2 regions of the Bacillus cereus group sp. N8 genome follow, and region 2 is predicted to be linked to the other one. Evidence: a T-box and tRNA genes for the amino acid it is inferred to sense, from the RefSeq annotation. Region 2 holds a T-box; the other holds one or more tRNA genes.

Region 1 (7,837 bases), on a different contig from region 2:
TTTTTGTGTTTTATAAAATAAAAGGAGGAGTATATAATGCTTGATATTAAATTTTTACGTACGAATTTTGAAGAAGTAAAAGCAAAATTACAGCATAGAGGCGAAGATTTAACAGATTTTGGTCGCTTTGAGGAACTTGATACGAGAAGAAGAGAGCTACTTGTTCAAACAGAAGAACTAAAAAGTAAACGTAACGAAGTATCTCAACAAATTTCAGTATTAAAGCGTGAAAAGAAAGATGCGGAAGCTCTAATTCTAGAAATGCGTGAAGTTGGGGAAAAAGTAAAAGATCTTGATAATGAGCTTCGTACAGTTGAAGAAGATTTAGAGCGATTAATGCTATCTATCCCAAATATCCCTCATGAATCTGCTCCAGTAGGTGAAACAGAAGATGATAACGTAGTAGCGCGTGATTGGGGAGAAGTGAAAGAATTTACTTTTGAACCAAAACCACATTGGGATCTTGCTACAGATTTAGGGATTTTAGATTTTGAACGTGCTGGGAAAGTAACAGGAAGTCGCTTTGTATTTTACAAAGGTGCGGGTGCAAGACTAGAACGTGCTTTAATTAGTTTCATGCTTGATCTTCATACTGACGAGCATGGATATGAGGAAGTATTACCTCCTTATATGGTAAACCGTGCAAGTATGACAGGAACAGGGCAACTTCCAAAGTTTGAAGAAGATGCATTCCGTATTGAAAGCGAAGATTATTTCTTAATCCCTACAGCTGAAGTACCTGTAACGAATATGCATCGTGATGAGATTTTAAGTAAAGAGCAATTACCGATACGATATGCTGCATTTAGCTCTTGCTTCCGTTCTGAAGCAGGTTCTGCGGGTCGCGATACACGTGGTTTAATTCGCCAACATCAATTTAATAAAGTTGAGCTTGTAAAGTTCGTGAAACCAGAAGATTCTTACGAAGAGTTAGAAAAATTAACAAATGATGCAGAGCGCGTGTTACAATTATTAGAGTTGCCATATCGCGTTATGAGCATGTGTACAGGAGATTTAGGCTTTACAGCAGCGAAGAAATACGATATTGAAGTATGGATTCCAAGCTATGGCACATATCGTGAAATTTCTTCTTGTAGTAATTTCGAGGCTTTCCAAGCGAGACGTGCAAATATCCGTTTCCGTCGCGAGCCAAACGGAAAACCAGAACATGTTCATACATTAAACGGATCTGGTCTTGCAATTGGACGTACGGTTGCAGCTATTTTAGAGAACTACCAGCAAGAAGATGGTACAATTATAATTCCAGAAGTTCTTCGCCCTTATATGGGAGGAAAAACAGTTATTAAGTAAATTTAAACATTCATCGGTATGAGTGATTGGTAATTATGAGCGTTGTCATTACTATAATGTAGGAGAGGGAAAGTAAAATTTTCCTTTCCTCATAATTTATTTTAGTAGGGTTGACTAACTGTTTTTCTTTTGATATTATATTTGATGTCAATATGGAGGTATACCCAAGTCTGGCTGAAGGGATCGGTCTTGAAAACCGACAGGCGGCGAGAGTCGCGCGGGGGTTCGAATCCCTCTACCTCCTCCAGATATAATTGACAACAGCGCATATAAGTGGAGATTGGAGAACTCGTTACCAACACGTAACGAGTTTTTATTTTAAAACCAATCATAAAGTATGGTGTAAGGCGATTTTGTCCTTATTACACACTCATATTCCGATGATTATCTTCATAGATATGAAAGGAGTCAACATGGATCTTATTATACAAACGTTTCCTTTAGATGGAAAAACTTTATATTATGTACAATGTCCTGTCTGTAAGAACAATAGAATTTTAAACAGTGGTGCAAACGTGTCACGCATTATAAGCGATGATACATTCCGTAAACTTTGTGGTTGTACTTGTGATGTAAAACAAGTTGCGAGTAAAGTAGAGGTACCAAAAAAGGTTGAAAAACCAGCTGTAAAGAAAGAAGCAGCTCCAAAACGTACAGGTAAAGTATTAACAGCAGTAATTAACGGGAAAGAAATGACTGTTAAAGAGATTGCTGAAACATATGATATTAGTACCAGTACTGTTCGTCAGCGTATTAACGCTGGAAAACCTGAGAGTGAAATTATTGCTCCAACAAAGAAGAAGTAATTTAATAGGAAAACCCGTGCATATGCACGGGTTTTTTATTTTACAAGTTTACGTGTTTGTTTTAAAAAATGGCCAATTTTTTTAATGATTGGTTCGATTGAATCGCCATCTTTTAAAATATCGTATTCATTAATATTTAGTCGTAAAACAGGGCATGAATTAAAGTCATTAATCCAATTTTCGTAACGTCCATGCATCTCTTTCCAATACTCAATTGGTGTTTGTTGTTCCATTGGACGTCCTCGTTCTTGGATACGGTCGACAATATCATCGAAAGAACCTTCTAAATAAATTAATAAGTCTGGATGTGGGAAGTAAGGAGTCATGACCATAGCATCAAATAAACCTTTGTATGTTTCATAATCAGTTTCTGTCATTGTACCCTTTTCGTGATGCATTTTTGCAAAAATACCAGTGTCCTCATAAATAGAACGGTCTTGGACAAAACCGCCACCATATTCAAAAATTCTTTTTTGTTCTTTAAATCGTTCTGCTAAAAAATATACTTGTAAGTGAAAGCTCCAGCGTGTGAAATCAGCATAGAACTTGTCCAAATATGGATTGGAATCTACTTTTTCGAAAGATGTACGATAACCTAAAGCGTTAGCTAATGCAGTTGTCATAGTTGATTTACCGACACCTACTGTTCCAGCAATAGTGATAACTGCATCATTTGGTATATCATATTTTTGCCTTAAATTCATTATTATTTCGACTCCTTCAAGAGAGTATTTTGAAGAGTGGATAAGATGACATTTAAATCATCAGGATTTCTTATAAAATCCATATCGTCTCCGTTAAACTTCAATACTGGAATATCTGGATGGTCCTTTTTGAAAGCATCCATTGCTGTCTCGTAATCTTTTGTAAGCTGTAGCAAATAATTTGGATCCATATTTTTTTCGAATTCTCTTCCGCGCAGCGCAATTCGTTTTTGTAATGTTTCTAGGCTCGCTGTTAAATAAACGATGACATTTGGTACAGGCATATCTTGAGTAAGGATACGATAAATTTGCATGTACTTGTCATATTGAGAATCTTTTAATGTACGGGATGCAAAAATTAAATTTTTGAATATATGATAATCTGCTACTACAGGCTTCCTTTGATCCAAATACTTTATGTTAATATCCTCTAGTTGTTTGTATCTATTACAAAGAAAGAACATCTCTGTTTGAAAACTCCATTCGTCGATGTCTTCGTAGAATTTTCCTAAAAAAGGATTTTCATCAACAATCTCTTTTAGTAAGTGGAGTTGCATGTGAGTTGAAATTTCCTTCGCAAGTGAAGTTTTTCCAACACCAATTGGTCCTTCAACCGTGATAAATGGTACTCCGGTCACGCTGTTTCCTCCTTTCAATCAGTGATTTACCGTGACTACTAAAAACACAAAACAGAATTATTGTAGCACAAGAGGGAAGCGAGCGGGTTAATTTGATATAAAAAGTTAGAAAATAGATATATGTATTAATTAATTTTTATTTGAGATGACGGTACTATATTTGCTTTTAATGTGGCTTCCATTATTTTTAAAGCATGCAGGTTATCCTGATCGTGATTAGAGGCAATACAGTCCTGTGGTACATACAGTGTATAATTTCTCATATGAGCATCGTTAGCTGTAAAGAGGATACATATATTCCCAGCGACTCCTGTTAATATTAGATTTTCTATTTTTAAATAGCCTAATAAAGAATTTAAAGGTGTTTCATAAAAAGCAGAGTAATGTGGTTTAATAAAAATGTAATCATCAGAATCTGGAGCAATCTTATGAATGATATTTTCACTATACTCATTTGTACAATGAGTAATCAGTTGGTCAATATCAGATCTCCAAAGTTGATAATGGTCATTAATATAAATTATGGGGTAGCCAAAGGATTTCATTGTTTTCTTTAATTGTAAAATAGGATTTGTTATAATTTCGCATTTTTTGGCTAGGGTGGGACCGTGTGAAAATTGAAAGTCATTAATCATATCGATAATGAGTAAGGCGGTATTCTTCATATGTAATCCCCTCTCTTTTTTTCTTAGGGTGGATTGAATTTGTGAAAGTTATCCCATGTGTAGTAAATGGAAATAAGTGTACTTTATTTGTAATGAAAGGACTATGGTATGGAACGCGATCAAGATATTTATTTTATGCAGTTAGCAATAGAAGAGGCTAAAAAAGCAGAGGCAATACAAGAAGTACCAATTGGTGCAGTTATAGTGTTAGATGGTGAAGTAATTAGTGTTGCTCATAATTTAAGGGAAACTGAGCAAAGATCAATAGCTCACGCTGAGTTGTTAGCTATTGATGAGGCATGCAAAAAATTAGGGACATGGCGCTTAGAAGATGCAACGTTATATGTAACATTAGAACCTTGTCCAATGTGTGCAGGTGGAATTGTATTATCACGCGTAAAAAGGGTTGTATATGGTGCGAGCGATCCGAAAGGTGGATGTGCAGGTACATTAATGAATCTTTTAACCGATGAGCGTTTTAATCATCAATGCGAAGTGGTGGCTGGTGTACTAGAAGAAGAATGTGGTACGTTGTTAACGAATTTTTTTAGAGAGCTTCGTAAGAAAAGAAAAGAAGCGAAAAAATTAGAGAAAAGTAATACGAACTAACGTATTTGCATTTTGTAAAAAAACAAGTTATACTGATAATGCCTTTAATGAAGGCAACCGAATATTGGTTTTAACTTTGCCGTGCTAAGCGGGGAGGTAGCGGTGCCCTATACTCGCAATCCGCTCTAGCGAGGCCGAATCCCTTCTCGAGGTTATGTTGCTGTAAGGTCTGCCTTAAGTAAGTGGTGTTGACGTTTGGGTCCTGCGCAACGGGACCCCGTGAACCTTGTCAGGTCCGGAAGGAAGCAGCAATAAGCGGGTCTTCTCGTGTGCCGCAGGAGTGCCTGAACCGAGCTAACTGCTTGAGTAACGCTTATGGTACGTAATCGACAGAAGGTGCACGGCAGTTATATATGTATACAAAACTCACCTTAATACTAAGGTGGGTTTTTTGTATAGAAAATAACTTTTGGAATCTATAAACAGAATGGGTTATAATAAATGAGATAATAACCTTTGAGGGAGGCCGTATTTTCGTGTCATACCAAGCGTTATACCGAACATGGAGACCGCAAAAGTTTGGAGATGTAGTCGGTCAAAAGCACGTGACAAAAACGTTGCAAAATGCCCTTCTTCAAGAGAAAGTTTCACATGCTTATGTATTTTCTGGTCCAAGGGGAACAGGGAAAACGACAATTGCAAAAGTATTTGCAAAAGCAATTAACTGTGAACATGCTCCGGTAGCTGAACCTTGTAATGAATGTCCTTCTTGTTTAGGAATTACACAAGGATCTATTTCAGATGTATTAGAAATTGATGCGGCTTCAAATAACGGTGTAGATGAAATTCGAGATATAAGAGATAAAGTAAAATATGCTCCAAGTGCTGTGAAATATAAAGTATACATTATTGATGAAGTCCACATGCTTTCTATGGGTGCCTTTAACGCGCTTTTAAAAACGTTAGAGGAGCCGCCAGGACATGTTATCTTTATTTTGGCGACAACAGAGCCGCATAAGATTCCACCGACAATCATTTCACGTTGTCAACGCTTTGAATTTCGAAAAATATCAGTAAATGATATCGTTGAGAGATTATCTACGGTTGTGACAAATGAAGGTACACAAGTAGAAGATGAAGCGTTACAAATCGTCGCACGTGCCGCTGAAGGTGGTATGCGTGATGCATTAAGTTTGATTGACCAAGCGATTTCTTATAGTGATGAGACTGTGACGAGTGAAGATGTTTTAGCTGTAACGGGTTCTGTTTCTCAACAATACTTAGGTAACTTAGTAGAATGTATACGTGAAAATGATGTATCAAGAGCATTACGTATTATAGATGAAATGATGAGTAAGGGGAAAGATCCAGTTCGCTTTATGGAGGATTTCATTTACTACTATCGTGATATGCTTTTATATCAAACTTCACCACAATTAGAACATATGTTGGAAAGGGTAATTGTAGATGATCAATTCCGTACATTAAGTGAAGAAATGCAACCGGAAGTAATCTATGAAATTATTCATACCCTTAGTAAGGGACAACAGGAGATGAAGTGGACAAACCATCCACGGATTTTCTTAGAAGTTGTTATGGTGCAATTGTGTCAACAGTTTATGATGCAGGCAAATGGTACAGATCGTTTGCAAGCAATTATGAACAGGATGCAGCAATTGGAGAAAGAGTTAGAGCAAGTTAAAAAGAATGGTGTGCCAGCTGGTGTACAGCAGGAAGTAAGAGAGACGCGTGCGACACCAAAACCAGTACGAACAGGAAGTATGAAAATTCCTGTCGGACGCGTGAATGAAGTATTAAAGCAAGCAAAGCGTCAAGACTTAGAACAGTTAAAAGCTGTATGGGGTGAGTTGTTAGGACGACTCAAGTCATATAACAAAGTAGCGTTTGCTGTTTTATTAGAAAATAGTGAGCCGGTAGCAGCTTCAGATGATACTTATGTGTTAGCATTTCAATATGAAATCCATTGTAAAATGGCAAGTGAAAATCGAGAAGCGATGGATACATTGGAACAGACTCTTTTTGAATTGCTAAGTAAAAGGTTAAACATGATTGCTATCCCAAAAAGTGAATGGGGTAAAATTCGCGAAGACTTTTTACAACGCGAAGGCGGGGATTCTGAAGAAAGCCCAGAACAAAAAGAAGACCCTCTTATAGAAGAAGCTGTAAAATTAGTAGGGCAAGAACTTATCGAAATAAAAGAGTAATAATAATTAGGAGGAATTAATTATGATGCGTGGCGGAATGGGAAATATGAATAACATGATGAAACAAATGCAAAAGATGCAAAAGGACATGGCAAAGGCGCAAGAAGAGCTTGGTGAAAAAACAGTTGAAGGTACAGCTGGTGGCGGAATGATTACTGTTATTGCAAATGGTCATAAGCAAGTTCTTGAAGTGAAAATTAAAGAAGAAGTTGTAGATCCAGAAGATATCGAAATGTTACAAGACTTAGTATTAGCTGCAACGAACGATGCGCTTAAAAAAGCTGACGAACTTTCAAATTCTACAATGGGTAAATTTACAAAAGGCTTAAACTTACCAGGTGGAATGTTCTAGGGGGATATTGATATATGCATTATCCAGAACCGATATCGAAATTAATTGATAGTTTTATGAAATTGCCAGGAATCGGACCGAAAACAGCGGTTCGACTGGCGTTCTTCGTATTAGATATGAAAGAAGATGATGTGTTAGGTTTTGCGAAAGCACTTGTGAATGCGAAGCGAGATTTAGCGTATTGTTCTGTATGTGGGCATATCACTGACCGCGATCCTTGTTATATTTGTGACGATTCGCATAGAGATCAATCGGTTGTTTGTGTAGTACAAGAGCCGAAAGATGTAATTGCCATGGAAAAAATGAAAGAGTATCAAGGCGTATATCATGTGTTACGTGGTGCGATTTCTCCAATGGAGGGAATTGGACCGGAAGACATTAATATCCCACAACTCTTAAAGCGACTGCAAGATGAAACGGTACAAGAAGTGATATTAGCAACAAACCCTAATATTGAAGGGGAAGCTACAGCGATGTATATATCCCGCCTCTTAAAGCCTACAGGTATTAAAGTAACTCGTATTGCACACGGTCTACCGGTTGGTGGAGATCTAGAATATGCAGATGAAGTGACACTGTCGAAAGCG
Region 2 (23,242 bases):
AAATTCTTGTTCAATCCAATTACCATTTTCATAAGTTTTACCTAAAATCTTCTTCGTTTCTATATTTACTTTCCCTAAAGTAAAATAAAAAAATTCCACACCTTCAGCTTTAGCTACAGCAGCATAAGTATATGCTTTCTTTACGTCATTCGGATCTTTCCGATGATGAAGCATTCCAATTATAGTCATGTTAGTTCTTCTTCCCTTCTTTCTAAAGATGTTTTTCAAAACAAATATCAAATTCATTATATATATATTCATGTTCTTCCTCATTCAACCATTTTTCGAAAAATCCAGAACAAGCTTAACCTCATTTTAATATTCTACCTATAGAAATAATAAATCTAAGGGTTTATAAAATAATTAAGGTTAGGGTGGCATAAAATGGATACTATCGTTTTCATTGAAACAAATAAATCTGGATCAAGTAGGGAAGCAATCAAAGCAGCTGAAAAACTTAATTTCTTTACTGTTTTATTAACTAAAAAAACAAAATTTATTAATGAACGCACTATATTCCCTGATGTACATCAGATGATTTTCACTGATATAAATGATTATGATAATATAATTACAACAATTGAAAAATTAAATAAATCAGGAAAAAACATAAAAGGGATATTTAGTTTTATTGACCCTTATGTTTATGTGGCTGCACGTTTATCAGAAAAATTTTGCTCAAACTCACATACTGTATCTACTAAAGCTATCTATCGTATGGAAAACAAAATATTAACTCGTAATGTACTTAAAGAATTACCAATCTCACTCAAATATTTAATTTACAAACCAACAGAATCATTATCATCTTTTCTTGAAAAAACTAAAGAGATGAATTTCCCTCTTATTGTAAAATCCCCTAAATCAACAGGATCCAAAGATGTATTATTAGTAAAAAATAAAGATCAATTAATCTTATCTATACAAAGTCTTTTAAAAAAACTACCTAATGAAGAAATTCTACTTGAAGAATATATAGATGGACCTCAGTACTTAGTTGAAGTTTTAGTTCAAGATGGAAAAGTCCATATTATAGCAGTAATTGAACAAGAAATTACACTTTTTGAACGCTTTATTGTTACTGGTTATTCTTTACTAGGACAGGTAGACAAAAGACTATACAATAGTCTTTGCAATGCAGTTAACTCTGTAATTCAGGCTTTTAATATGAAAAATGGAGCGTGTCATCTAGAACTCCGGAGAATAAAAGATGTTTGGAAATTAATTGAGATAAATCCCAGAATATCAGGTGGAGCAATGAATGACATAATTGAAATTGGACATGGAATCAACTTAGTGCGAGAGACTATTCAGTTAATGTTAGGAAATAAAACTTCACTAAATAAAAAACATTATAAATATGTGTACGCTCATTACCTAACAGTTAAATCTAAAGGAAAACTAATTCGTGTTACTGGGAAAAACCGTAGTTCTAAATATCCTGGTGTAGAGAAAGTTTATATAAAACCTAAAAAAGGAACTATCTTAAAACCACCTTCATCAATGGGACATCGATGTGGATACGTTTTAGCAGCAGCCAATTTTAAAACAGAAGCGAAAAAAATAGCTTTAGAAGCAGCTAAAGAAATTTCATTTGAAATCCAAAAAGAATAAAAACAACAGATATACACCAACAGATAAAAATATACTAAAAATCACTCCTCATCTATTTTTATATGAGAAGTGAGCTTTTTATATGGGCTATACACCAGCGAAACTCCCATTAATGCCGTACGATGCGTTAACTTATGCAATTAGTGAAAAATTTAATTTAAAATTCGGTAAAGCAAAAATTTCAAGCGATTTAATAAATATTTGTGTGGCTGGTACAATATGTGTAATTTTCATTCAATCATTAGGCTCAATTAGAATCGGTACACTAATTGCCGCCCATTTTATCGGCAAAATTTTTGAGTGGATGATACCAAATTATCAACCAGCTCTTCTACACTGGGTATTTAAAACAGAGAAAACTTCCTAAGGAGTCATAATAAAGTATAGGAACAGGGGAATGTCTAATTTGTAGATGTGTATTTAGTAGAGAAGTGCAAAACACTAATTATACGGATTGTGATAGTGAATTTTTTCTTCGAGGGATAGCACCACATCGCTATCAAGCTAAGATTAATTTGTATCCATATAATCAAAAAAGATGCTATTTTTTTTGAAATATACAGAAAGGATGGTGTTTTGTATGACTTTATCGATTCAAGATGAGTTTCATTTATTCGCTGAAAAACTACAGTGATTTCTATCTCCAAACATCCTTCAACAGCTCGCGCAGGAGACGGGTTTCGTAAAACGTAAAAGTAAGTACGTTGCTCGAGATTTGGTCGCTTTATGTATTTGGATTAATCAACACGTAGCAAGTGATTCCCTCACTCTATATCGACCGTAAATCGAACTTTTCCGGCATTTTTTTATTTGAAATCGATTTATCGACTCACTTCGACAACTTGTTTTCAAATAAAAAAAGCGGCCACTCTTTTAGAGACAGCCACTTTCCCACTTACGATTCCACTTTCAAATCTTTAAATGCAACAACATCCGCAAATGCTCCAAACACTGCGTTATGATGCTTCACAATATCTTCAGCACGTAATACATCAGTATCAAACGTACTATGCGCATCACTCACTAACGTTACTTTGTACCCTTCACTACATGCTCTGCGCGTTGTCGTGTCCACACAGTACTCTGTTTGCATTCCTGAAATTATTACGTGCTCAATTCCTTTTTCTTGTAACACTTCGTTTAAGTTTGTCTTATAGAATGAATCTGGTGTCGTCTTTTCAACGATACTATCACCCTCTTGTGGTGCGATTGCCGCATGCACTTTCCAACCATCTGTCCCTTTTTCCAAAGGATGATCTTTCGGCCCGTTATGTTGTACATAAATAACTGGAATATCATTTGAACGACATGCCCCAATAAGTTCTTGTAATGTTTGTAAAAACCTTTCCCCATTATATACTGGCATTCCCGCTGTATACATACCCGCTTGCACATCAATAACTATTAATGCTTTTTTCATCTCACACAGCTCCCTTTGTTTGTATAAGCCCTTTCATAAATCATTATAATTGTTTATATTCCATCATCCAACAATCTTCTAATTTCCCCTCATGCAGTTCATGTTCCTTTAAAATCTTCACTTTTTTAAATCCGCATTTTTCATAACACTTTATCGCACGTTCGTTATTTACTTTAGGGTCCATTGCAATTGCTTCTGCACCCACTTCTTTCATAATGTATGTAATTGCTGCTTGAACGAGTTTTGTTCCAATTCCCTTTCCCCAAAAGAGTGGTTCACCGATAAATTGGTCCATTCCCCATACATTTTGTGATTCTTCATATCCATATAACGCTTTCCATTCAAAATCAACTGGATACATTTGAATGTAACCGATCGGCATTTCATCAAATCCTACTAAGCATCTTTTTTCATTACTGTTTGGATTATGTATAAAATGAGCAAGTACCTCTTCTACAGATTGCGGATTATCTCTTCCTTCGTAAAACTGTAGGACTTCTGGGTCTGTTAACCATTTAGAGATGATAGGTGCATCTTCTTCTATTACATATCTAACCGATAAATTATTGTTTTGAAATAACATGTAGCACCTCGTTACTAGTATTTTATAAACTGTTAAACTTTATTTTACATCAACATCTTTCTTATTTAATTACCTCTACTCCCCCCATGTATGGACGCAATACTTCTGGGATTATAACTGAGCCGTCTTCTTGTTGGTAGTTCTCTAAAATAGCTGCTACTGTACGCCCTATAGCTAACCCAGAACCATTTAATGTGTGCACAAATTCTGGTTTTGCACCTGGTGTACGACGGAAACGTATGCTTGCACGACGCGCTTGGAAATCTTCACAGTTTGAGCAAGAAGATATTTCACGATATCCCCCATAACTTGGTAACCAAACTTCAATGTCATATGTTTTCGCAGCTGGAAATGCTATATCAGCTGTACATAATACGATAACTCGATAAGGTAATCGTAACAATTGTAGTACTCTTTCGGCATTCGTAGTTAATTTTTCTAACTCATCGTATGATTCTTCTGGCTTAGTATATTTAACCATTTCAACTTTGCTAAATTGGTGCTGGCGAATAAGCCCTCTCGTGTCACGTCCTGCACTACCAGCTTTAGAACGGAAACATGGCGTATGAGCGGTAAAATTAATAGGTAATTCTGCACCATTTAATATTTCGTCACGATAATAGTTCGCTAATGGTACTTCCGCCGTTGGAATTAAAGAGTAATCTGTGTCTTTTAATGTAAATACATCTTCCTTAAATTTCGGGAATTGTCCGGTTCCTATTAAACTATCGCTATTTACGATAAACGGTGGAATCACTTCCGTATATCCATGTTCTTCAACATGTAAATCTAGCATAAAGTTAGCTACTGCTCGCTCTAAACGTGCTCCCAAGCCATTGTAATATACGAAGCGGCTTCCTGTTACTTTTGCTGCTCGCTCAAAATCTAATAACCCTAATTTTTCAGCAACTTCCCAATGTGGTTTTGCTTCAAATGAAAATTCGTTTATTTCTCCCCACTTACGTAATTCAACATTATCATCTTCTGATGCTCCAATAGGAACTGTTTCATTAGGTATATTTGGTAATGCCATTAATATAGCATTCAATTCCTCTTCTACATTACGTAACTCATCATCTAACGTTTTAATACTTTCTCCTACTTCACGCATTTCACTAATAAGTTCATTAGCATCTTGTTTTTCACGCTTTAACTTCGCAATACGCTCAGATACTCCATTACGTTTACTTTTTAATTCTTCTACTTCTACTAACAGTTCACGACGATTTTGATCTAATTCTTCAAATGTATTCAATTCAAGAAACTCTCCACCGCGATTAATCAATTTTTTCTTTACTTCTTCAAAATTAGCACGTAATACTTTTACATCTAACATGTCTTATCTCTCCTTTAATAAGTGCCTAATGTCATTTTCTTCGTTCACATTAAGCTTTTAAGATAGGGAACTTCACTAAAAAAACACAAAAAACTCCCGTCCCTATAAAAGGGACGAGAGTTAACCCGCGTTGCCACCCTAGTTGAAAGCATAGAAAATATAAGCTTTCCACTTAAAAAATTAACGGTTTTTAACCGGAAACGATTACTAACTTCACATTGAAGGGTTCCACATTTCGCTCAAGGACGGATTCACAAGCGCTTTCTATCGGTTTACACCACCCACCGACTCTCTAAAAGAAAAGATACTTGTTACTAATTCCTTTCATAGCTTTTGAACAATATAAATTTTAATTATCATTACTTTACAATAATTCTGTTTATTTTTCAAGAAAATAATGTATCTTTAAAATAAAGAGTTCCTATAATCAAACCACCAATAAACTGGAGGTTATTTACGATGTCTCATATCACTTTGAAAGCAATAACTTCTACAAACTGGCGAGAAACGCTTACTAAAACAATTTTTAATGTAGCAAAGCAAAAAACAAAAACAATTTGGAGATGAGACTTTGAAATCAACATTAATTATTCTTCGAGGAAACTCCGCAAGTGGCAAAACAACAATCGCAAAAGAACTGCAAGAACATTTTGGCCAAGGTACACTTCTAGTCTCTCAAGACGTCGTACGTAGAGATATGCTAAAAGTACACGACACAATGGGTAACTTATCTCATGATTTACTATTTGAAATTACGAAGTACGGAAAAGGAAAATGTAAATTTGTTATTTTAGAAGGTATTTTAAACAGTTATAGATACGGTGATATGCTGAAAAAATTAATACATTATTTTGATGAAAATACGTTTACATATTACTTCGATCTATCATTGGAGGAAACATTTAGACGCCATAACACAAGGGACAAACGGCATGAATTTGGTGAGGATGCATTACGGAAATGGTATAATTCGCACGATACAATTGAAGTTGCTAGAGAAACTGTATTTACAGATGATTTCACGCAAAAAGATATATTTCATGCGATTCTGAATGATGTTACGATACAAAAATAAGACTGACAGAATGAGTCAGTCTTATTTTTTTTATGTACTTTGTATTTCAGTTTTCATGACAGAGCAATCTTTGCATATTTAATAATAGATGTGCATTTCCCCGAACTGGAAATCAACTACTGAAAGAAGTTTCCGTTCCTCAATATCTTATGTAATTGTAGCAATATACTTCAACAAGTTGAGCATGCCAAATCCTCTGGAAGATCTTCATATTATGGTAGTATAGTCTTTGTTTTTAAGCATGAAGTAAGTCTTATTTCTGTATGTGGTATTTTATCGATTACTTCCATTCTTTTAGCATATGTTACAAATGGTAGTTTTACTAATTTATTAATCCACCTATAACGGTTGGAATAGGACCTTTTGATATAGCAATTACACCGAATTGTATTTAAATCTACCAAACAAAGAATCACTGTACGCACTAATTGTATCTAAAAGCCAAAATTCCTTTTCACATGTTCAAAGTTCCTAGATATTCTAAACTCTATAAAATAAAAATTTTGTTAAATTTATAAAATACAATCACTTGTCCATTTCATTTTTCTCTCTCTTGCATTTAATCCAGATTTAATTGGACCAACACTACCACCTATACAACCCTTTCAATTCCCTACTGGTCCTACTGGAGCAACTGGGACAATTTCATTAGCTTTCGGTAATTTTTGGCAATCAACGTTTATTACAGTTCCTATTGGAGGACTTTTTTCTTTCAACCAGACTGGTCCAATTGCAGGGGGCGTTTCTTTATTAAACCCTACTACAATTGGCATCACACAAGCTGGTACTTATCAAGTGTCTTTCATTGCTTCAATTAATTCGAGTTCGATTACTTCATTTCCTTTCGCGGCTGGTATTTCTGTACTCTTAAATAATAATCCAATACCAAATGCTCAAGGGAGTTTTGGTATAATAATTGAAAATCCATTGAGCATACAATGTAATCAACTTGCTGGTCAATTACTTTTGTCAGTTCCAGCCAATTCGACAATCAGTCTAACGAATATTGGAGATAATATTATTACAACCTGTGATGATGGTATAAACGCCATAGAATTAACCATTTTCAAATTAAGCTAAAAACTAGGCGCTGTTATGGTGCCTAGTTTTTAGTTTAAATAATTTTTTCTTCATTCATCTCTCTTAAATAAAGGGATCCTAATAATACTGGGATATATTAACGTATAAAATGTATCACTCATAGGAAACTCCTTACAAAGAGCACTTGTATACAGTGCTCTTTTTTGTAGGCAAATTTGCAAACTCATCAATATACAATGTATTCCATGTTACACCAATTACAATCAGATTCCCACAATATTTAACACAAAAAGTTATTAGCAATCAAAAGAAACCTTTACGGATTCCATTTGGCCTCATATCCTTTTTCAAATAGTTAATCTTTACACCTACTTTCATTCCTTTTAGACTAAACAGTTGTCGCTATTCCTGCCAAAAATAAACTTATTATTGCTAAAAATGGCGTTCCGACTATTGCTCCTCTTAAGTGAAACATATAGTCTTTATACCCCTTCATCCCCTCTGTACTAGGAATAACAACAAACCTCGGAGTAATCCAGCAAAATATAAGCCAATCGATTATTAATAAATCTACTAAATTAAAAATCATTACAATCCCCAAAGAATGTAAATAAGCCTCAATATACAATAATTTCACATGGTGATGTAGTATACATGTAGAAATGAAAGGTGTTCCGAAGAGAATAATATTGTAAATAATTCCGAAATAAAACGTTTGCTTTTTTTCATTTATCGATTTTGGCAAAACTACTTTTTGAATATCTTTCGGATAATCATTTAACCAAAGACGAGGATTATAATATGTAGACCCTAATATCATAATAGACAGTATAAAAGACATGGAAATACCGACAATCACCATTTGTCCAAATTGCCCCACAAATGTCCCTCCTTATTTGAAATTTTGACGTACGTAATTCACTTAATTAGACATTGTATGCATGTTATGACTTAAAAATTATCTAATACCATTAATAAATTTTTTTCATTACAATCCGCTTTTTCCTAACGTCCATTCTTATTTCTTGCAATATGGTTGCAAACTTAATAAAGTAAACATCAAATTAGTGTTGTTCACCTTCGCTAATTACTACAGAATATATTTCTTTAAATTTACATAACGATAGGATTGGTGAAACGAATGAAAATCGAACATATAGCAATTTGGGTAAATGATTTAGAATTAATGCGTACTTTTTATACAAAGTATTTCAACGGCAAAGCAAACTCTTTATATCATAACGAAACAAAACAATTTGAATCATATTTTATTACGTTCAAATCTGGAGCGCGCCTTGAAATTATGCGTAAGAAAGGCATAGAAAACGAGCCTAACCTAAATATAACTGGCTATGCACATATGGCATTCTCAGTTGGAAGCGAAGAACGTGTGAATGCACTGACAAAAACGTTAAAAGAAGCAGGTTATCCTCTATTAAATGGACCACGTTTCACTGGAGATGGTTATTACGAAAGTGTAGTAGGTGATCCTGAAGGTAATCAAATAGAGATTACTATTTAACTGTCGATTATCTTTTCTGAAGAACTATTAAAAATTCGTTTGGAGGAATCCGATGCATAAACTACATTTCAAAAAATTTGAAGCAATAGATTTTAATCCATACTTCCAGCTCGTATCAAATGAAAGAGTGATGGCACAAATTACAGAGCGTACTATTCTGCTAGAAAAGGCACAAAACGACTATGAAAAATTGTTAAGGCGCAATGAAAAGCATAAACTGTTTGGGTCTTATAAAGTTTATGACAGTGCAACAAATGAATTTATCGGCCTTGGACATGTAACAGTGAATGAAGATAATGTAAAAGAAGCTGAAATTGGGTATATGATTTTGCCAGAACACTGGGGAAAAAGATATGGTAGTTATATTGCAAGAGAATTAATTGAAATAGCGAAGCAGACAGATGTAAACGTACTAAAGGCAATTATCGATCCAAATAATATCCCCTCTCGAAAAATATTAATAAACGTTGGTTTTACATCAGATGTAGTTTGTGAGATTGATGGATTACCTGGGGAAATTTTAAGCATATATATTTAACTTTATTAAGGCAATGCTGCATTTGAGATACATGTAGTGTTGCCTTTTATTTATTATCTCGATTCCCTGATAGACCCGAAAATCCCATTCTAGGAATAATCAACCTCACTCATTCATTTACTTATAACGTATAGTCAGTTCTATTTTTCTATTTGATTTTACACCTGACGAATAACATTTTAGATATTTTATTTTGTGACAAGGAGAGAAGACTTAAATGAGTAATCAAAATATTGAACTTACAGGACGTATCGTAACTCCCGGAAATCCAGAATATAATTCCGCTAGAGAGGAATTCAACACATTTTCAACTTCCCGCAAAGTATTCCGCCCTTTTAATAGTCGATACTGAAATTTATAGTTTATATTTCTAGCAAAAAAGGAACGATTCTTTCCATAAATATTATGGAAAGAATCGTTCTTTTTCAATGCTGGATGTATTTCATTTCTTTTTTCATCTTTTTTTAATGTTCTTTTTATCCTAATTTCATCTGAATCTCATTCTTATTAGTTACACTCTGTTTATACATAAATAACTAGTAAGGAGGAATCATATATGAAAAATTATGAGACGGACCAAAATAAGAATAGAAATAATATCCCTCTTCCTGATGAAGTCACTTCTGTTTCATCAGGAGGTTGGCAGATGCTGAGCAAAGTTCCAGAAGTCACGATTTTCTTCTGGATTATCAAAATCATGGCAACTACAGTGGGCGAAACAGGTGCGGACTTCTTAAATACCAACTTGAACTTTGGCTTGACTAAAACGACATTTGTTATGAGTGCTCTCTTGTTCATCACACTGTTCTTCCAGTTCAGATTGAAGAAGTATGTTCCAGGGATTTACTGGCTCACTGTCTTGCTAATTAGTGTTGTTGGCACGCTAGTTACCGACAATCTTACGGACAACTTCGGGGTCGCTCTAGAGACGACCACCATCGTTTTCACACTTTTCCTACTGGCAACTTTTACTGCTTGGTATGTGAGTGAAAAGACACTGTCCATTCACTCTATTTACACAACAAAACGAGAAGCATTCTACTGGTTGGCTATCCTGTTCACCTTCGCCTTAGGTACTGCAGCTGGGGATCTCGTAGCAGAGAGTCTCAACTTAGGTTACTGGATTTCAGCGTTCATATTTGCCGCATTAATTGGGGCTGTAACCGTCGCTTACTACCGCTTCAAATTAAATGCAGTGTTGGCCTTTTGGATCGCTTATATTTTAACTCGTCCTTTCGGTGCCTCTTTTGGCGATTATCTATCACAGCCTCACGATTCTGGCGGTCTTGGTCTCGGTACAGTGGGAACAAGCGTAATCTTCCTCGTAATAATCTTGAGCTTAGTTATTTATTTGACCAAGACGAAAAAAGACGCGAGCCCGAGCCTTAATTAATATATATTTTGTCTAAACCTTAAAATAGGTGACATGATTTCCTAATCGTTATTACAAAATTTCAACCAAAAGAAAATTAAAAGGCAATACTACTTTAAACTAACAGTAGTATTGCCTTTATATAAAATAAATCATTATTCCCTTGTTTCGTCTACTATACTATGAATTAAAGAAATTAGAGCTTGTTTTGTTCCCTCATCTGTAACTTTTGCATCATCACTAAATTTAGTGCGTACAGACGGGATTAATAACGAGCCATTTTGAACGACAACTGTATCTAACATGCCTAGTGTAAGTAACAAAGATTCATGGGCTTTATCCCCTCCCGCAATTGACGGTGAAGCTGTTATGATCGCCACTGGTTTTTTATATAGTTCCGCTGAAGACACAAGCCATTCTAATGCATTTTTCAAAACTCCTGGTATACCTTTTGCATACTCCGGTGTACAAATAATCAGTGCATGTGATTCGCTTAATGCCTTTCGAAACTCTTGAACAACAACCGGTGCTCCCACTCGATCTACATCCGGATTAAAATGAGGAAGTTCCTCTATTCCTTTATATATAGTGTAATCTACTCCATCTGGAATAAATGCGGCCAAAGTTTTTAATATGTTTGTATTGGATGATCCTTTCCTAATGCTGCCTGAAATCGCTATGATTTTTTTGTGTTTACTCATATGATCGCCCCCCTACAAACATCATACTTATGCAGCCATTGAAAAATCAAAAATAATTAACTATTTAACAAGTTGTATATTCATTAATTTTGTTTACATAATAATATTATGTAAACAAAATTATCCTTTTAACGAGATTGTACTTGTTTTCCTACTAACATACATACCAACTACATTACAAATATAGTGCCCCCTATTAGCATCAACGAGAAGGAATAAACCTTGTAAAAAAACATTTATAACTCCACTGATACGCAGAAAAATAAAAGAGAATAATTCAAAAATACCCTATGAATCATTCTCTTTTTATTTTCATATTTTAACATGCTGGATATGCCTTAGAACCCAAATAACGTTCTTTTATAAGTTGACGATGATGAAGCTCATGACCAGCAATTATGTTTGCTAATGCAAGAACCGTGACTTCAGAATTGTTTGCAATTCCCCTTTGTAACCAAGCTTCTTTATCTAAACTTTTAAGCAAATACATAGTAGATTGGCGAACAACTGTTAAATTCTCAAGAAGATCTTGCATAGATTGCTTATCAAAAGCTGCTCTAAGAACATACATATCATCGTTATATCCAGGAAGTTCTGCTGTCTCGCCTCTTGCTATGGAAAGCAATCGATACGCCAGAATACGTTCAGTATCCGCAATATGACCGATTACTTCTTTTATACTCCATTTATTAGGAGCATATCTAAAATGTCCATCACTATCAGAAATATCCTTCAATAAAAGATTCGTTTCCTTCATTTGTTGCTCTAGGATATGTATGATATCTCCATCTGGTATTAAGTTTATGTACGTTGAATAATACGGGTTATATTCATTTGCTTCTGGTCTCTTTTGCATGCTTATCATCCTTTTTATTTTATCCTTATATACAACTTACCATAAATTATTATCATATTAATCAAAAAATTTTAATTTTAAAATAAAAGGTCCCCATCCTATAGGATTACATTAACAAAGCGGCTTATCCCCAAGCCCCCAACTAAACCATTTCCCATGCCCTTCCGTTTCCCCAATCGTTTCACAATATTCGTTTCCGTGAATATAATAATCAACATGAAGATCCCGATCCCACATGTTGTTGTATAGGTGAAATACATCACGTTTTGCACCAATTTTTTTAATTTGTCTTTCTAATTCATGTTTTATATTGTCAGGTATTTGATTGGCTACATGTGTATGGAAAATACAAATCACCGCATCTTCACTTATTTGATTTGCAATGACCGGGAGAAGTGCTACCCCGTCACCTTCTATTAATTGTACTGATTTTGCTTTTACAAGCGTTGCTGCTTGATCGAATAGTTCCAGTCTTTCTTTATGTTCTGGCCAAATAAGCGCTCGTAACCATAAATAGTCTTCGTCATCACTTAAATCGTTCACATGTAAATCTAGTCCGATTCTTTCTACGACAGGTGGACTTCGCTTTAGCAAATACGGCATATTCTCCCCTCTTATTTCAGAGGTTAAATGAACATTCGATTGTGTATTTCCATACACTTTTTCCATTCCATATGAATAACGATATTGGTCCCAAAATAGTTGTAATCCAGAACTTGTACCAATCTCTATTAACGCTAACGGTTTGTTCACTTTATTAAATATGTAACAGAAACTTGGATACAAATAGGCACATCGTCTTACTTCATTCGTTTGAACGAGTTTCGTTTGTAATAAAGTAATTATTTCTTCACGATATACATGGCAAAAATCTTTAAATTGGTGAAAGGCATTTTCAAAATTTGTATCAGCATCTTCAACTAAACTATAATAATACCTTTTTAAACTGTGTTCTTTTCCTTTTAACAATAAATAATGGACTGCACCTAATAATAAGTTTGGGATTGGTTGACCAGGTTGTGCGTAGGAAGCTAACGTAAGAACTTCCTCATCTTCAGAAATTTTTATTGATAAATACTCGTATAAATCACTTGATCCTTTACATTCATTCTCAGAAAAATTCCGAAAAAAGTTTGCGATTTGTTCTTTTGTAAGCATTGGTATCCCTCCTGTTTTATTTTCAGAATAATCTTACCATTAATTTGTTTTTTACTCTATTTTTTCAAATTAGATGTAATAAAAACAGATTCTTACAAATTCTCAAAGATAAAAACTTAAAAATAAATGTATTAGTAAGTTTTTTTGAGATAACATCAAACTGGAATTCTTCTCCAAATTCCGCTTTACTACAATGCTTTTTACCCTTATGACAGAAGAATTCTGCGAAATAAAGCGTTAAATAGTTTAAAATTATCAGATAACACTAGATATTTTAGTCTATTAATTATTATAATAGAGTATGAGATGGTTATATAATTGAGACAAAAAAGGTAAATACCTAGGTGGGGCCTAGGTGGTGTTTTCTTTTTACGGCTTAGATATAAAAACACCTACTCTTTTTTGCCAATATAGGGGATGGAGAGATTATCATGAGCAACATGCAGCAAAAAACAGACGTTATCTTAATTGGCGCTGGAATTATGAGCGCAACGTTAGGATCATTACTTAAAGAATTGGCACCTGAATGGGAAATTAAAGTATTTGAAAAACTCGCAAATGCCGGAGAAGAAAGTTCTAACGAATGGAATAATGCTGGTACAGGACATTCTGCGCTATGTGAGCTTAACTATACATCCGAAAAATCTGACGGGTCTATAGATATTGGTAAAGCTGTAAAAGTAAATGAGCAATTTCAACTTTCAAGACAATTTTGGGCGTATCTTGTTAAGAAAAACTTAATTCGTAATCCACAAGATTTTATTATGCCACTACCTCATATGAGTTTGGTGCAGGGAGAAAAAAATGTCGAGTTTCTAAAAAATCGTTTTGAAGCGCTTTCAAAAAATCCTCTATTCCAAGGAATGGAATTTTCTGACGCTCCTGATACATTAAAAAAATGGCTTCCACTTATTATGGAAGGCCGTGACTCTAATGAATCAATGGCTGCAACGAAAATCGATTCTGGAACAGATGTTAACTTTGGTGCGTTAACGCGCATGTTGTTTGATTACTTAAAAACTAAAAATGTCGAGCTAAACTACAAACATAGTGTTGAAAATATTAAACGTACGAAGAACGGTTTGTGGGAAGTGAAAGTACATGATATGAATAGTGGTAAAATCGAACACCATACTGCAAAATTCGTCTTTATCGGCGGCGGTGGCGGTAGTCTACCTCTACTTCAGAAAACTGGTATTCCTGAATCAAAACATATTGGAGGATTCCCAGTAAGTGGACTATTTATGGTATGCAAAAACCAAAAAGTTGTAGAGCAGCATCATGCAAAAGTATACGGAAAAGCTAAAGTTGGTGCTCCGCCAATGTCTGTACCTCACCTTGATACGAGATATATAGACAATAAAAAAGCTTTACTGTTTGGACCGTTCGCTGGATTCTCACCTAAATTCTTAAAAACTGGTTCAAATCTTGACTTAATCGGTTCTGTAAAACCGAATAACGTCTTAACGATGTTAGCAGCTGGTGTAAAAGAAATGGGATTAACAAAATACTTAATCCAACAAGTTATGCTATCACATGAAAAACGTATGGAAGAATTACGTGAGTTTATTCCGAACGCAAAAAGTGAAGATTGGGATATTGTAGTTGCTGGTCAACGTGTGCAAGTAATAAAAGATACTGATGCAGGTGGTAAAGGAACACTGCAGTTTGGTACAGAAGTTGTTAGTGCATCTGACGGATCAATCGCTGCGTTACTTGGTGCTTCTCCAGGTGCTTCTACTGCTGTTCACGTTATGCTTGAAGTATTAGAAAAATGCTTCCCAGGCCGCATGGTAGAATGGGAAGAAAAAATAAAAGAAATGATCCCTTCTTATGGCATTTCGCTAACTGAAAATCCAAGATTGTTCCAAGATCTTCACGCTTCAACAGGACGCACACTTGGGTTAAATGAAAAAGAAGCTGTTCACAATTAACGGATAGATTAAAAAACGACATAATAAAAACGTCCGATATATTCGGACGTTTTTATTTTCTACTAGAAATTATACTTATCAATATTATCCTTTGTAAATACAACTCGTTCAGGTAATACGATAATACCATTTCCTTCTGCCTCATAGTCATACCCTTGAATAGAGTTTGGTTCTACTTTCACTTTTCCGATTCCTTTTACTTCAAAGCTATCCCCTACTTTTAACTTCTTCCCTTTTACAACAATTTCATTTGCGACATACGTTGCGAGTGCACCTTGCTGTTTAACATCCCATAAACCAAATTGCTCTACTGTTCCTCGTTTTACATAATCACGCATAACGTTCGGCGTTGAAAACCCAGTTACGACTACTTTTTTATCCATTTTCAAATTTTCAGTAGCTTGCGCCATCGCTGGAAGTGCCGTTGCATCTGGACATATTACTGCGTTAATATCCGGATACGTTTTTAAAATACTCTCCCCTACTGATAAAGATTTTTGTGCATTATTTTCACCATATTGCGTCGTTACAATTTCCCAGTTCGGGTATTTCTCTTTTATAATCTCTTTCGCCTTCGTTACCCATTGGTTTTGATCTGTTACAGTCGGGCTTGAATAAAAGAATGCGACCTTCCCTTTATCTCCAATTTGCTTAGATGTCATTTCTATTAATAAATTTGCAAGTTGATCTGGTGTACCTTGGCTAATATAAAACGAACGGTCTTTCGGATTCACATCAGAATCCCACGTTAATACAGTCATCCCCTTTTTCTTTGCACGTTGCAGTGATTGCGAGAGACCATCAACTGACGTAGATGAAACCATAATTGCATCGTAGTTTTGATTAATGAAATTGTTTATATATTTTACTTGCCCTGATACACTCGCCTCAGACGGTCCATCATACTTCACCTGTACACCTAACTTATCCCCCATCTCTTTTGCACCTTCACCGCCTGATGTGAAGAAGCCCACTCCTGTTAATTTCGGAATGAACGCAAATTTCACATCGTCTGCTTTTTTCTTATCTGCCGTTTGGCTAGAGCAAGCGATTAAACCGATTAAACAAATACACATTATAATAACAATCCCCAGTTTTCTTTTCATGACATTTCCCCCTTATGCAAATTCCGTCTTTTCCCCGTAGTGAATCGTTGTAATTTGAAATGTCTCATAATAACAGAAACGATAAGGATAATACCTATTACTACATTTGATTGTTCATTCGTTAAGCCAGTCATTTGCAAACCGTACTGCATGAGTCCTATAAAAATACTCGCTAGTACTGTCCCAATAATACTCCCTTTTCCGCCCGTAATAAGTGTGCCGCCTAATACAACTGCCGTAATAACTGGCAAAATCGTTTCACTTCCAATATCAGCACGAGCAGAACCGAAATACGCTGTTAAGAAAGCTCCTCCTAACCCAGAAAGTACGTATGCAATAATCACTACTTTCTTCGTTCGAATCCCGGAATATTTCGCCGTACTTTCATTTGCACCAGTTAGTTTTGCGTGACGGCCGTATGTTGTATGGTGAAACAATATCGTAAATACTATCGTTAAAATGACAAGGAGCCATAATAAATTAGGTATACCGATAAAACTACCATTTGCCAGTTGCACATACGAATCTGGTAAACCACTAATTCCTTCATAACCCGTTGCCCCCGAACCACCTGAAATAACAAGAGCGATTCCTGCATATAAAAACATCGTTCCAAGTGTAACGACAAGGGGTTCTACATCTGTCATTTTTATAATAAGTCCATTTAATCCGCCGGCTATACAACTTACTACGAGCGCAATGATAACTGCCAGCAGTATAGGCACACCATTCATCCAAAGTACGCCGATAAGAATCGAAGTAAGCCCCATAATAGATCCTACTGATACATCAATTCCGCCAGTTACAATGACAAATGTCATCGGAATAGCCGCAATTGAAATAATGAGGAAATCGTTCATGCTAAAAAGGAGGTTACTAATGTTTAAGAAATCACTATTTATGAAACTAAAGAAAATGAATTCTACGAGAAGCAATAAGAGAAGTACCCCTTCCCATCTATACAAACTACGTATTCCCCTCATAGATTCACCCTCCTTTCTTCTAATTGCCGGAGTTTCTTCCATTTTTTTAAGACACTATCTAATATAATGATGAGTAAAAGTAAAAATCCTGAAATAGCACTATTCCAAAATGCAGGAATTTTTAAAAAGACGAGTGAACTGCTTATCACTTCTAAAAAGAATGCACCTAATGCCGCTCCAAATATAGAACCTGTTCCTCCTTTTAAATGAATACCACCTAATACAGCAGCGGCGATCACTTGCAATTCTATCTCTGTACCTGTTTGATTTGGAACGAACCCAATATTCATTACGAATATGCATCCAGCGAGCCCAGCGCTTATGCCTGATATGATAAACGCGTATATTTTCACTTTATCTACATGTATTCCAATAAGCCTTGCACCATCTTCATTATCACCTACCGCATAAAAAAACCTTCCAATTTGTACTTTCATTAAAAAGAAATATAGTAGCAGCAATATGATAAGAACGGTCCATATGGTTACCGGAATACCGAGTATCATAATAGAAGAAATTTGTTTATACTCATTCGGAATATCTTCAATCCACTTTCCGCCCGTAAATATTAACATTGCACCTCTAATAATCCCGAGCATTCCTAATGTCATAATGATAGCTGGCACTCGAAATTTCGTAACGCCAATTCCGTTTACCATACCAATAAGAGCACCAAGTATAATTGCCGCAAACATTGAAATAAAGGCACTGTATCCATCTGTTAACAGCATCCCGCAAACTGCAGCGCTTAAGCCCATAATAGATCCTACTGATACATCTATATTTTTCGTAAACAATACGAAAGATTGACCAATTGCCAAAACAACTAAAATAACGCTTGATTTCAGCATTAAAGATAATGAGCTAAAATGAATAAAACTAGGATTCATTACTCCAACGAAGGCTATATAAAGAAGTAATAAAATAATAATAGACATCTCATGCATTTTAAATACACGTTTCACTCCGTTACACCTCCCTTTCTTCCATATGCCAGGCGTGTAACTTCATCTATACTAATTTCCTTCTTTTCTAAATGAGAGACAAATTCTCCGTTTCTCATGACATATACACGATTTGCTAATTGAACAATTTCTTCTACATCTGAAGAAATTAATATGATCGCCAGTCCTCTTCTTTTCAAACTTAATATAGTTTCGTATACTTCTAGTCTTGCTTTCGCATCAATACCACGGGTCGGTTCATCCAAAATAATCACTTTCGGATTACATGCAAGATATTTCGCTAGCACGACCTTTTGTTGGTTCCCACCCGATAAAGAGGTCAGCTCTTCATTCATATGAGAGACAACAATTTGAAACTGTTTTATATACAATTCGGATAAAGCGCTTTCTTTTTTATTATTTAAAAAGAAGCTACTCATACTGTTTAAAGATGCAGATGTTATATTATCCTTAACAGACGCATTTGCAAATATACCATTCCCTGCCCGATCCTCCGGTACATACACCATACCTTCTTTTATTCGCTTATGTACCGAATACTTCGTAATGGCTGTTCCCTCTAATAAGACGGCACCTGATTTCAAAGGCATTAATCCAAATATTGATTCGGCTAATTCTGTCCTACCTAATCCGACGATACCTGCAATCCCAACAACTTCCCCAGCATGTACAGTTAATGATACATTTTGAAACGCGTAACTAGACGCATTCGTGACATCTAAAATTATTTCCGAAGGCTCTATTTCTTCATGTACGATTTCTTTCCTCTCCTCAAGTCTAGAACCTTTTGGCAATAACCCATCCATTAGCAAGTCATATGTATAGCTCGATACATTTCCCTGACTAACAATTGTACCATCGCGCAAAATCGCTACTTTATTTGCAATTTCAAAGATTTCTGGAAAACGATGTGTAATGTATATCATGCCAATTCCTTTTTCTCTTAAGCTTTTTATCAACACAAAAAGACTCTTAATTTCGTGAGTTGTTAATGTCGATGTTGGCTCATCTAAAATAAGAATCTCAGCTTCCCTTATTAATCCCCTCAATATTTCTACTAATTGTTGCTGGGCAATGGATAACGATAACCCTAGATCATGAAGTTGAATGTTCCACCCTAATTCTTCTAGCAACTTATTAATTTTATTTCGAAGCTCTTTCTTTTTCGCTTTCATTCCGATACAAATGTTCTCTTCAATTGTCATATGAGGAAAAATGAGCGGCTCTTGAGGAATTAAATACATGCCATGTTGATGTGCTTCTGCTGTGTTTGAAAACTTTTGTATTTCTCCTTTCACAAACATTTTTCCTGAATCGTATGAATGTAAACCCGTTAATATTTTCATTAACGTTGATTTCCCGGCACCATTTCCACCGACTAAAGCGTATACGTCTCCACGCTCTAATTGTAAATTGACTTCTTTTAATACGAGTTGATCTGCAAATGATTTACTCATCTTTGTAACTTGTAATAAGGGCACGTTCTCCACATGATGTCACCTACCTTTATCCCGCATTAACTGGCAGTAAAACTCCCACCTAAAAATTCGGCTTGGGCAAAGAAGTTAGGTATGAGATAAACTGCCAGTAAATTCCTGATTGGTGAGGGCTAATAATCAGTGGGGGATGAACAAAACCCCCACTGATTAAAGTTTCTCTTTATCCAAAACATTTTTTGAGAAGATGATTTTTTGTTCTACTTGTTTTGTAGCATTGTATATTTCTTTTTTCATATCTAGAACACTTTTTTCACCGGACTATTTATCGTTTCAACTGGAATAATCAAAATAACGAACACATATGTTTAAGCAGTGGTCAATTGTTGAAAGGGATGAAGAGCATGTCACAGCTGAACTTTGAAGACAATTTGTTAACAAAAGTAGCATGGTATTACTATAAAGATGAACTAACGCAACAAGAAATTGCTTCACTTCTCCACATTTCAAGAAATAAAGTTGTTCGGTTGTTAGTTAAGGCACGTACGGAAGGTATCGTCACATTTCAAGTAAAAGGTACTGGTTTACACTGTTTAAGCATCGAACGTGACCTTATGAAAAAATTCCATCTAAAAGATGCTTTCGTTATTCCAACACCAACTGAAGATTATGCATCATCACTTGGAAAAGCTGCCGCACAATATTTAGAAACTCATCTGCAACAAGGAGATTTACTCGGCATTGGCTGGGGCGAAACGATTAGTAAAATGCTAGAAAACATTCATTTTGAAACTTCTATGAATCTCTCAATCGTTACTCTTACAGGAGGCGTAAACCACTATATTCCAAGAAATCAAAGCTATTTAAACTACATGCAAGGCGACCTTCATATTATTCCTACCCCTTTTCTTACATCTACAAACGAAATGACGCAAATTATTCTATCAGAACCGAGCGTGAAAGATATGCTTCACGTCGCTTCACTCGCGCATACAGCAGTAGTTGGCATTGGCAGCTTATCTCAAGACGCCACAATTGTGAAAGAAGAAAAACTAACATTACGTGAAATGACATATATACGTAGTCAGAACGGGGCCGGAGATATTTTAGGACAATTTTACAATACTGCCGGAAAACAATTAGAACTTCCTCATCATAATCGTCTTATCGGCACAACACTCTCTGTTCTTAAAAATATGAAGCATGTCGTTGGTGTAGCTGGCGGTATAGAAAAGATAGATGCAATATACGGCGCCTTAAAAGGAAAATTCATTCATACATTAATTACTGATGAAGAAACTGCCCTCTCTTTATTAAGAAAGGAAGGTGAATCTTAATGTCTACTCTATTAGCTTACGATGCTGGTACAGGAAGTATTCGAGCAGTTCTTTTTGATTTAAACGGTAATCAACTTGCTGTTAGTCAAAAAGAATGGATTCATAAATCAGATATTCGTTATCCCGGTTCTATGAATTTTGATGTAAAAGAAAATTGGAAGCTCGTTCAAGAATGTACGAAGGATGTCCTTCAAAAAAGTAATACGTCCCCCTCTTCTATTAAAGGTATAAGTGCAACGAGCATGCGTGAGGGCTTTGTTTTATACGATAAAAACGGGCAAGAAATATGGGCTTGTGCAAATGTTGACGGCCGCGCATCAGCGGAAGTTAGTGAGCTAAAACAAATTCGTTCCGAAATTGAAGAAGATTTATATAAAAAATCCGGTCAAACTTTTTCATTAGGTGCTTTACCTCGCTTACTTTGGATAAAGAAGCATGAGCCAGATGTATACAGAAACATTCATTCCTTTACGATGTTAAACGATTGGATTTTATATAAATTGTGCGGAAGTTTGCAAATTGATTCTTCCAATGGATGCACGTCCGGTATATTCGATTTACAAAATAGAGTTTGGGATAACTCGGTTGCTGAGCAATGTGGACTTACGCTAGCCTTTTCACCAAAAGTTAATGAGGCTGGCTCGGTAATCGGGAGTGTCACAAAACAAAGTGCTATATTAACAGGGTTATTTGAAGGAACACCTGTCGTTGCTGGCGGCGGTGATGCTCAAATGGCATCACTCGGGACTGGCGTTGTAAAGCCTGAACAAACATTTATATGCGGGGGAAGTTTTTGGCAACAAGAAGTAAATATAACAAAATCAGAAACTGATCCAAATGCGGCGATTCGTGTAAATTGCCACGTCATTCCTAACCTATGGCAATACGAAACAATCGCTTTCTTCCCTGGCCTTGTTATGAGATGGTTTCGAGATGCTTTTTGCCAAGAAGAAAAAAGACTCGCTGATAAACTCGGTGTAGATGCTTATGAATTATTAGAAGAACAAGCGAAAGAAGTTCCTGTAGGTTCACATGGCATAATTCCTACTTTTTCAAATGTAATGAATTATATTTCATGGCGACATGCTGCACCATCCTTTTTAAATTTGAGTTTAGATGCTGACAAATGTGGGAAGAAAGAGATGTTTCGTGCAATTGAAGAGAATGCGGCCTTCGTTACACTTGGCAACTTGAAATTAATTGAAGCTCTCACTGGTAAATTCCCTTCTGAAGTAATCTTTGCTGGCGGAGCTGCTAAAGGAAAACTTTGGCCACAAATACTAGCAGATGTCCTTGGGATCCCTGTTAAAGTACCCGTTGTAAAAGAAGCCGCTGCTTTAGGTACCGCAATTGCCGCTGGAGTTGGCGCAGGCATATATGAATCACTCGAAGAAACTGCAGAGCAATTTGTACAGTGGGAAAAAACATTTAAGCCAAACGCTGAAAATCATGAGATTTATAAAGGATTCTATGAAACATGGAAAACGGTGTATGCTAGCCAACTTTCTTTAGCCGATAAAGGTTTCACATCACATATGTGGATTGCCCCTGGTGCACTGTAACACATTACATAAAGGAGTGATTTTTATGCTAAAAGTGAATGAAAATGATTTCACATATCGCTTCAGTGATAACGGGCCGAAATATTTAATACAAGGTCCAAATATTGATCTTGGCCTTGTCGTCATTCAGCCTGGGCAAGAGTTTCAAAATCATTATCATACAACGTGCGAAGAAGTCTTCTATGCATTAGAAGGAGAAATAGATTTCTATGTGAATAACGAAAGAGTTCCAATCAAACAAGGTGATGTCTTACAAGTTCGCCCTCATGAATCTCACTATCTAATTAACCATTCTGACAAACCTTTTAAAGCTGTTTTTATAAAATCACCACATTTACCAAATAAAGATACTGTACAAACGGAAAATCCAACATTAACGAAGGAGTGATTTCACATGACTTGGGGATTTAAAAATCGATTAAACACAATTTTACCTGATGGCAGAGCAGTTATGTTAGCGATAGATCACGGCTACTTTTTAGGACCAATTCACGGACTAGAACAACCGTTAGAAACAGTTAAAAACTTACTTCCTTATACAGATTCCCTCTTTTTAACGCGCGGTGTACTTAGCTCCTGCATTCCTGAAAACTGCAGCACACCGATGGTTATGCGTGTATCAGGCGGGGCGACCGTCGTCGGTAAAGATTTAGCGAATGAAACAATTGTTACACCTGTGAAAGAAGCAGTAAAACAAAACGCA

The links. The T-box of region 2 lies ahead of serS (serine--tRNA ligase). A T-box ahead of a tRNA ligase gene usually reads a tRNA of that ligase, here a tRNA-Ser.
Positions count from the first base shown of each region.
Region 1: it has a tRNA-Ser gene. The T-box ahead of serS (serine--tRNA ligase) is inferred to sense a tRNA for this amino acid. The anticodon was not compared.

Region 1 is NZ_JAEHBK010000060.1:954-8,790, reverse strand. Features, by position in the region: gene serS (serine--tRNA ligase) at 37-1,311, shown strand; tRNA gene JDS80_RS29240 (tRNA-Ser) at 1,466-1,558, shown strand; gene JDS80_RS29235 (sigma factor-like helix-turn-helix DNA-binding protein) at 1,725-2,117, shown strand; gene JDS80_RS29230 (deoxynucleoside kinase) at 2,153-2,821, opposite strand; gene JDS80_RS29225 (deoxynucleoside kinase) at 2,824-3,459, opposite strand; gene JDS80_RS29220 (cysteine hydrolase family protein) at 3,585-4,124, opposite strand; gene tadA (tRNA adenosine(34) deaminase TadA) at 4,233-4,733, shown strand; RNA gene ffs (signal recognition particle sRNA large type) at 4,813-5,077, shown strand; gene dnaX (DNA polymerase III subunit gamma/tau) at 5,210-6,898, shown strand; gene JDS80_RS29200 (YbaB/EbfC family nucleoid-associated protein) at 6,924-7,250, shown strand; gene recR (recombination protein RecR) at 7,265-7,837, shown strand, end outside.
Region 2 is NZ_JAEHBK010000012.1:124,201-147,442, reverse strand. Features, by position in the region: partial or broken gene JDS80_RS18470 (YheC/YheD family protein) at 1-261, opposite strand, end outside; gene JDS80_RS18465 (ATP-grasp domain-containing protein) at 385-1,614, shown strand; partial or broken gene JDS80_RS18460 (DUF6198 family protein) at 1,697-1,981, shown strand; partial or broken gene JDS80_RS18455 (IS4 family transposase) at 2,195-2,383, shown strand; gene JDS80_RS18450 (cysteine hydrolase family protein) at 2,510-3,034, opposite strand; gene JDS80_RS18445 (GNAT family N-acetyltransferase) at 3,078-3,617, opposite strand; gene serS (serine--tRNA ligase) at 3,679-4,953, opposite strand; T-box leader at 5,060-5,290, opposite strand; gene JDS80_RS18435 (kinase) at 5,525-6,028, shown strand; gene JDS80_RS31950 (exosporium leader peptide-containing protein) at 6,569-7,108, shown strand; gene JDS80_RS18425 (nitroreductase) at 7,458-7,949, opposite strand; gene JDS80_RS18420 (VOC family protein) at 8,211-8,591, shown strand; gene JDS80_RS18415 (GNAT family N-acetyltransferase) at 8,644-9,129, shown strand; partial or broken gene JDS80_RS31515 (BBE domain-containing protein) at 9,347-9,436, shown strand; gene JDS80_RS18410 (COG4705 family protein) at 9,686-10,522, shown strand; gene JDS80_RS18405 (NADPH-dependent FMN reductase) at 10,657-11,202, opposite strand; gene JDS80_RS18400 (DinB family protein) at 11,522-12,058, opposite strand; gene JDS80_RS18395 (DUF2332 domain-containing protein) at 12,170-13,216, opposite strand; gene JDS80_RS18390 (malate:quinone oxidoreductase) at 13,648-15,150, shown strand; gene lsrB (autoinducer 2 ABC transporter substrate-binding protein LsrB) at 15,213-16,256, opposite strand; gene JDS80_RS18380 (ABC transporter permease) at 16,253-17,239, opposite strand; gene JDS80_RS18375 (ABC transporter permease subunit) at 17,236-18,204, opposite strand; gene JDS80_RS18370 (ATP-binding cassette domain-containing protein) at 18,201-19,694, opposite strand; gene JDS80_RS18365 (sugar-binding transcriptional regulator) at 20,045-20,977, shown strand; gene lsrK (autoinducer-2 kinase) at 20,977-22,539, shown strand; gene JDS80_RS18355 (cupin domain-containing protein) at 22,565-22,927, shown strand; gene lsrF (3-hydroxy-5-phosphonooxypentane-2,4-dione thiolase) at 22,934-23,242, shown strand, end outside.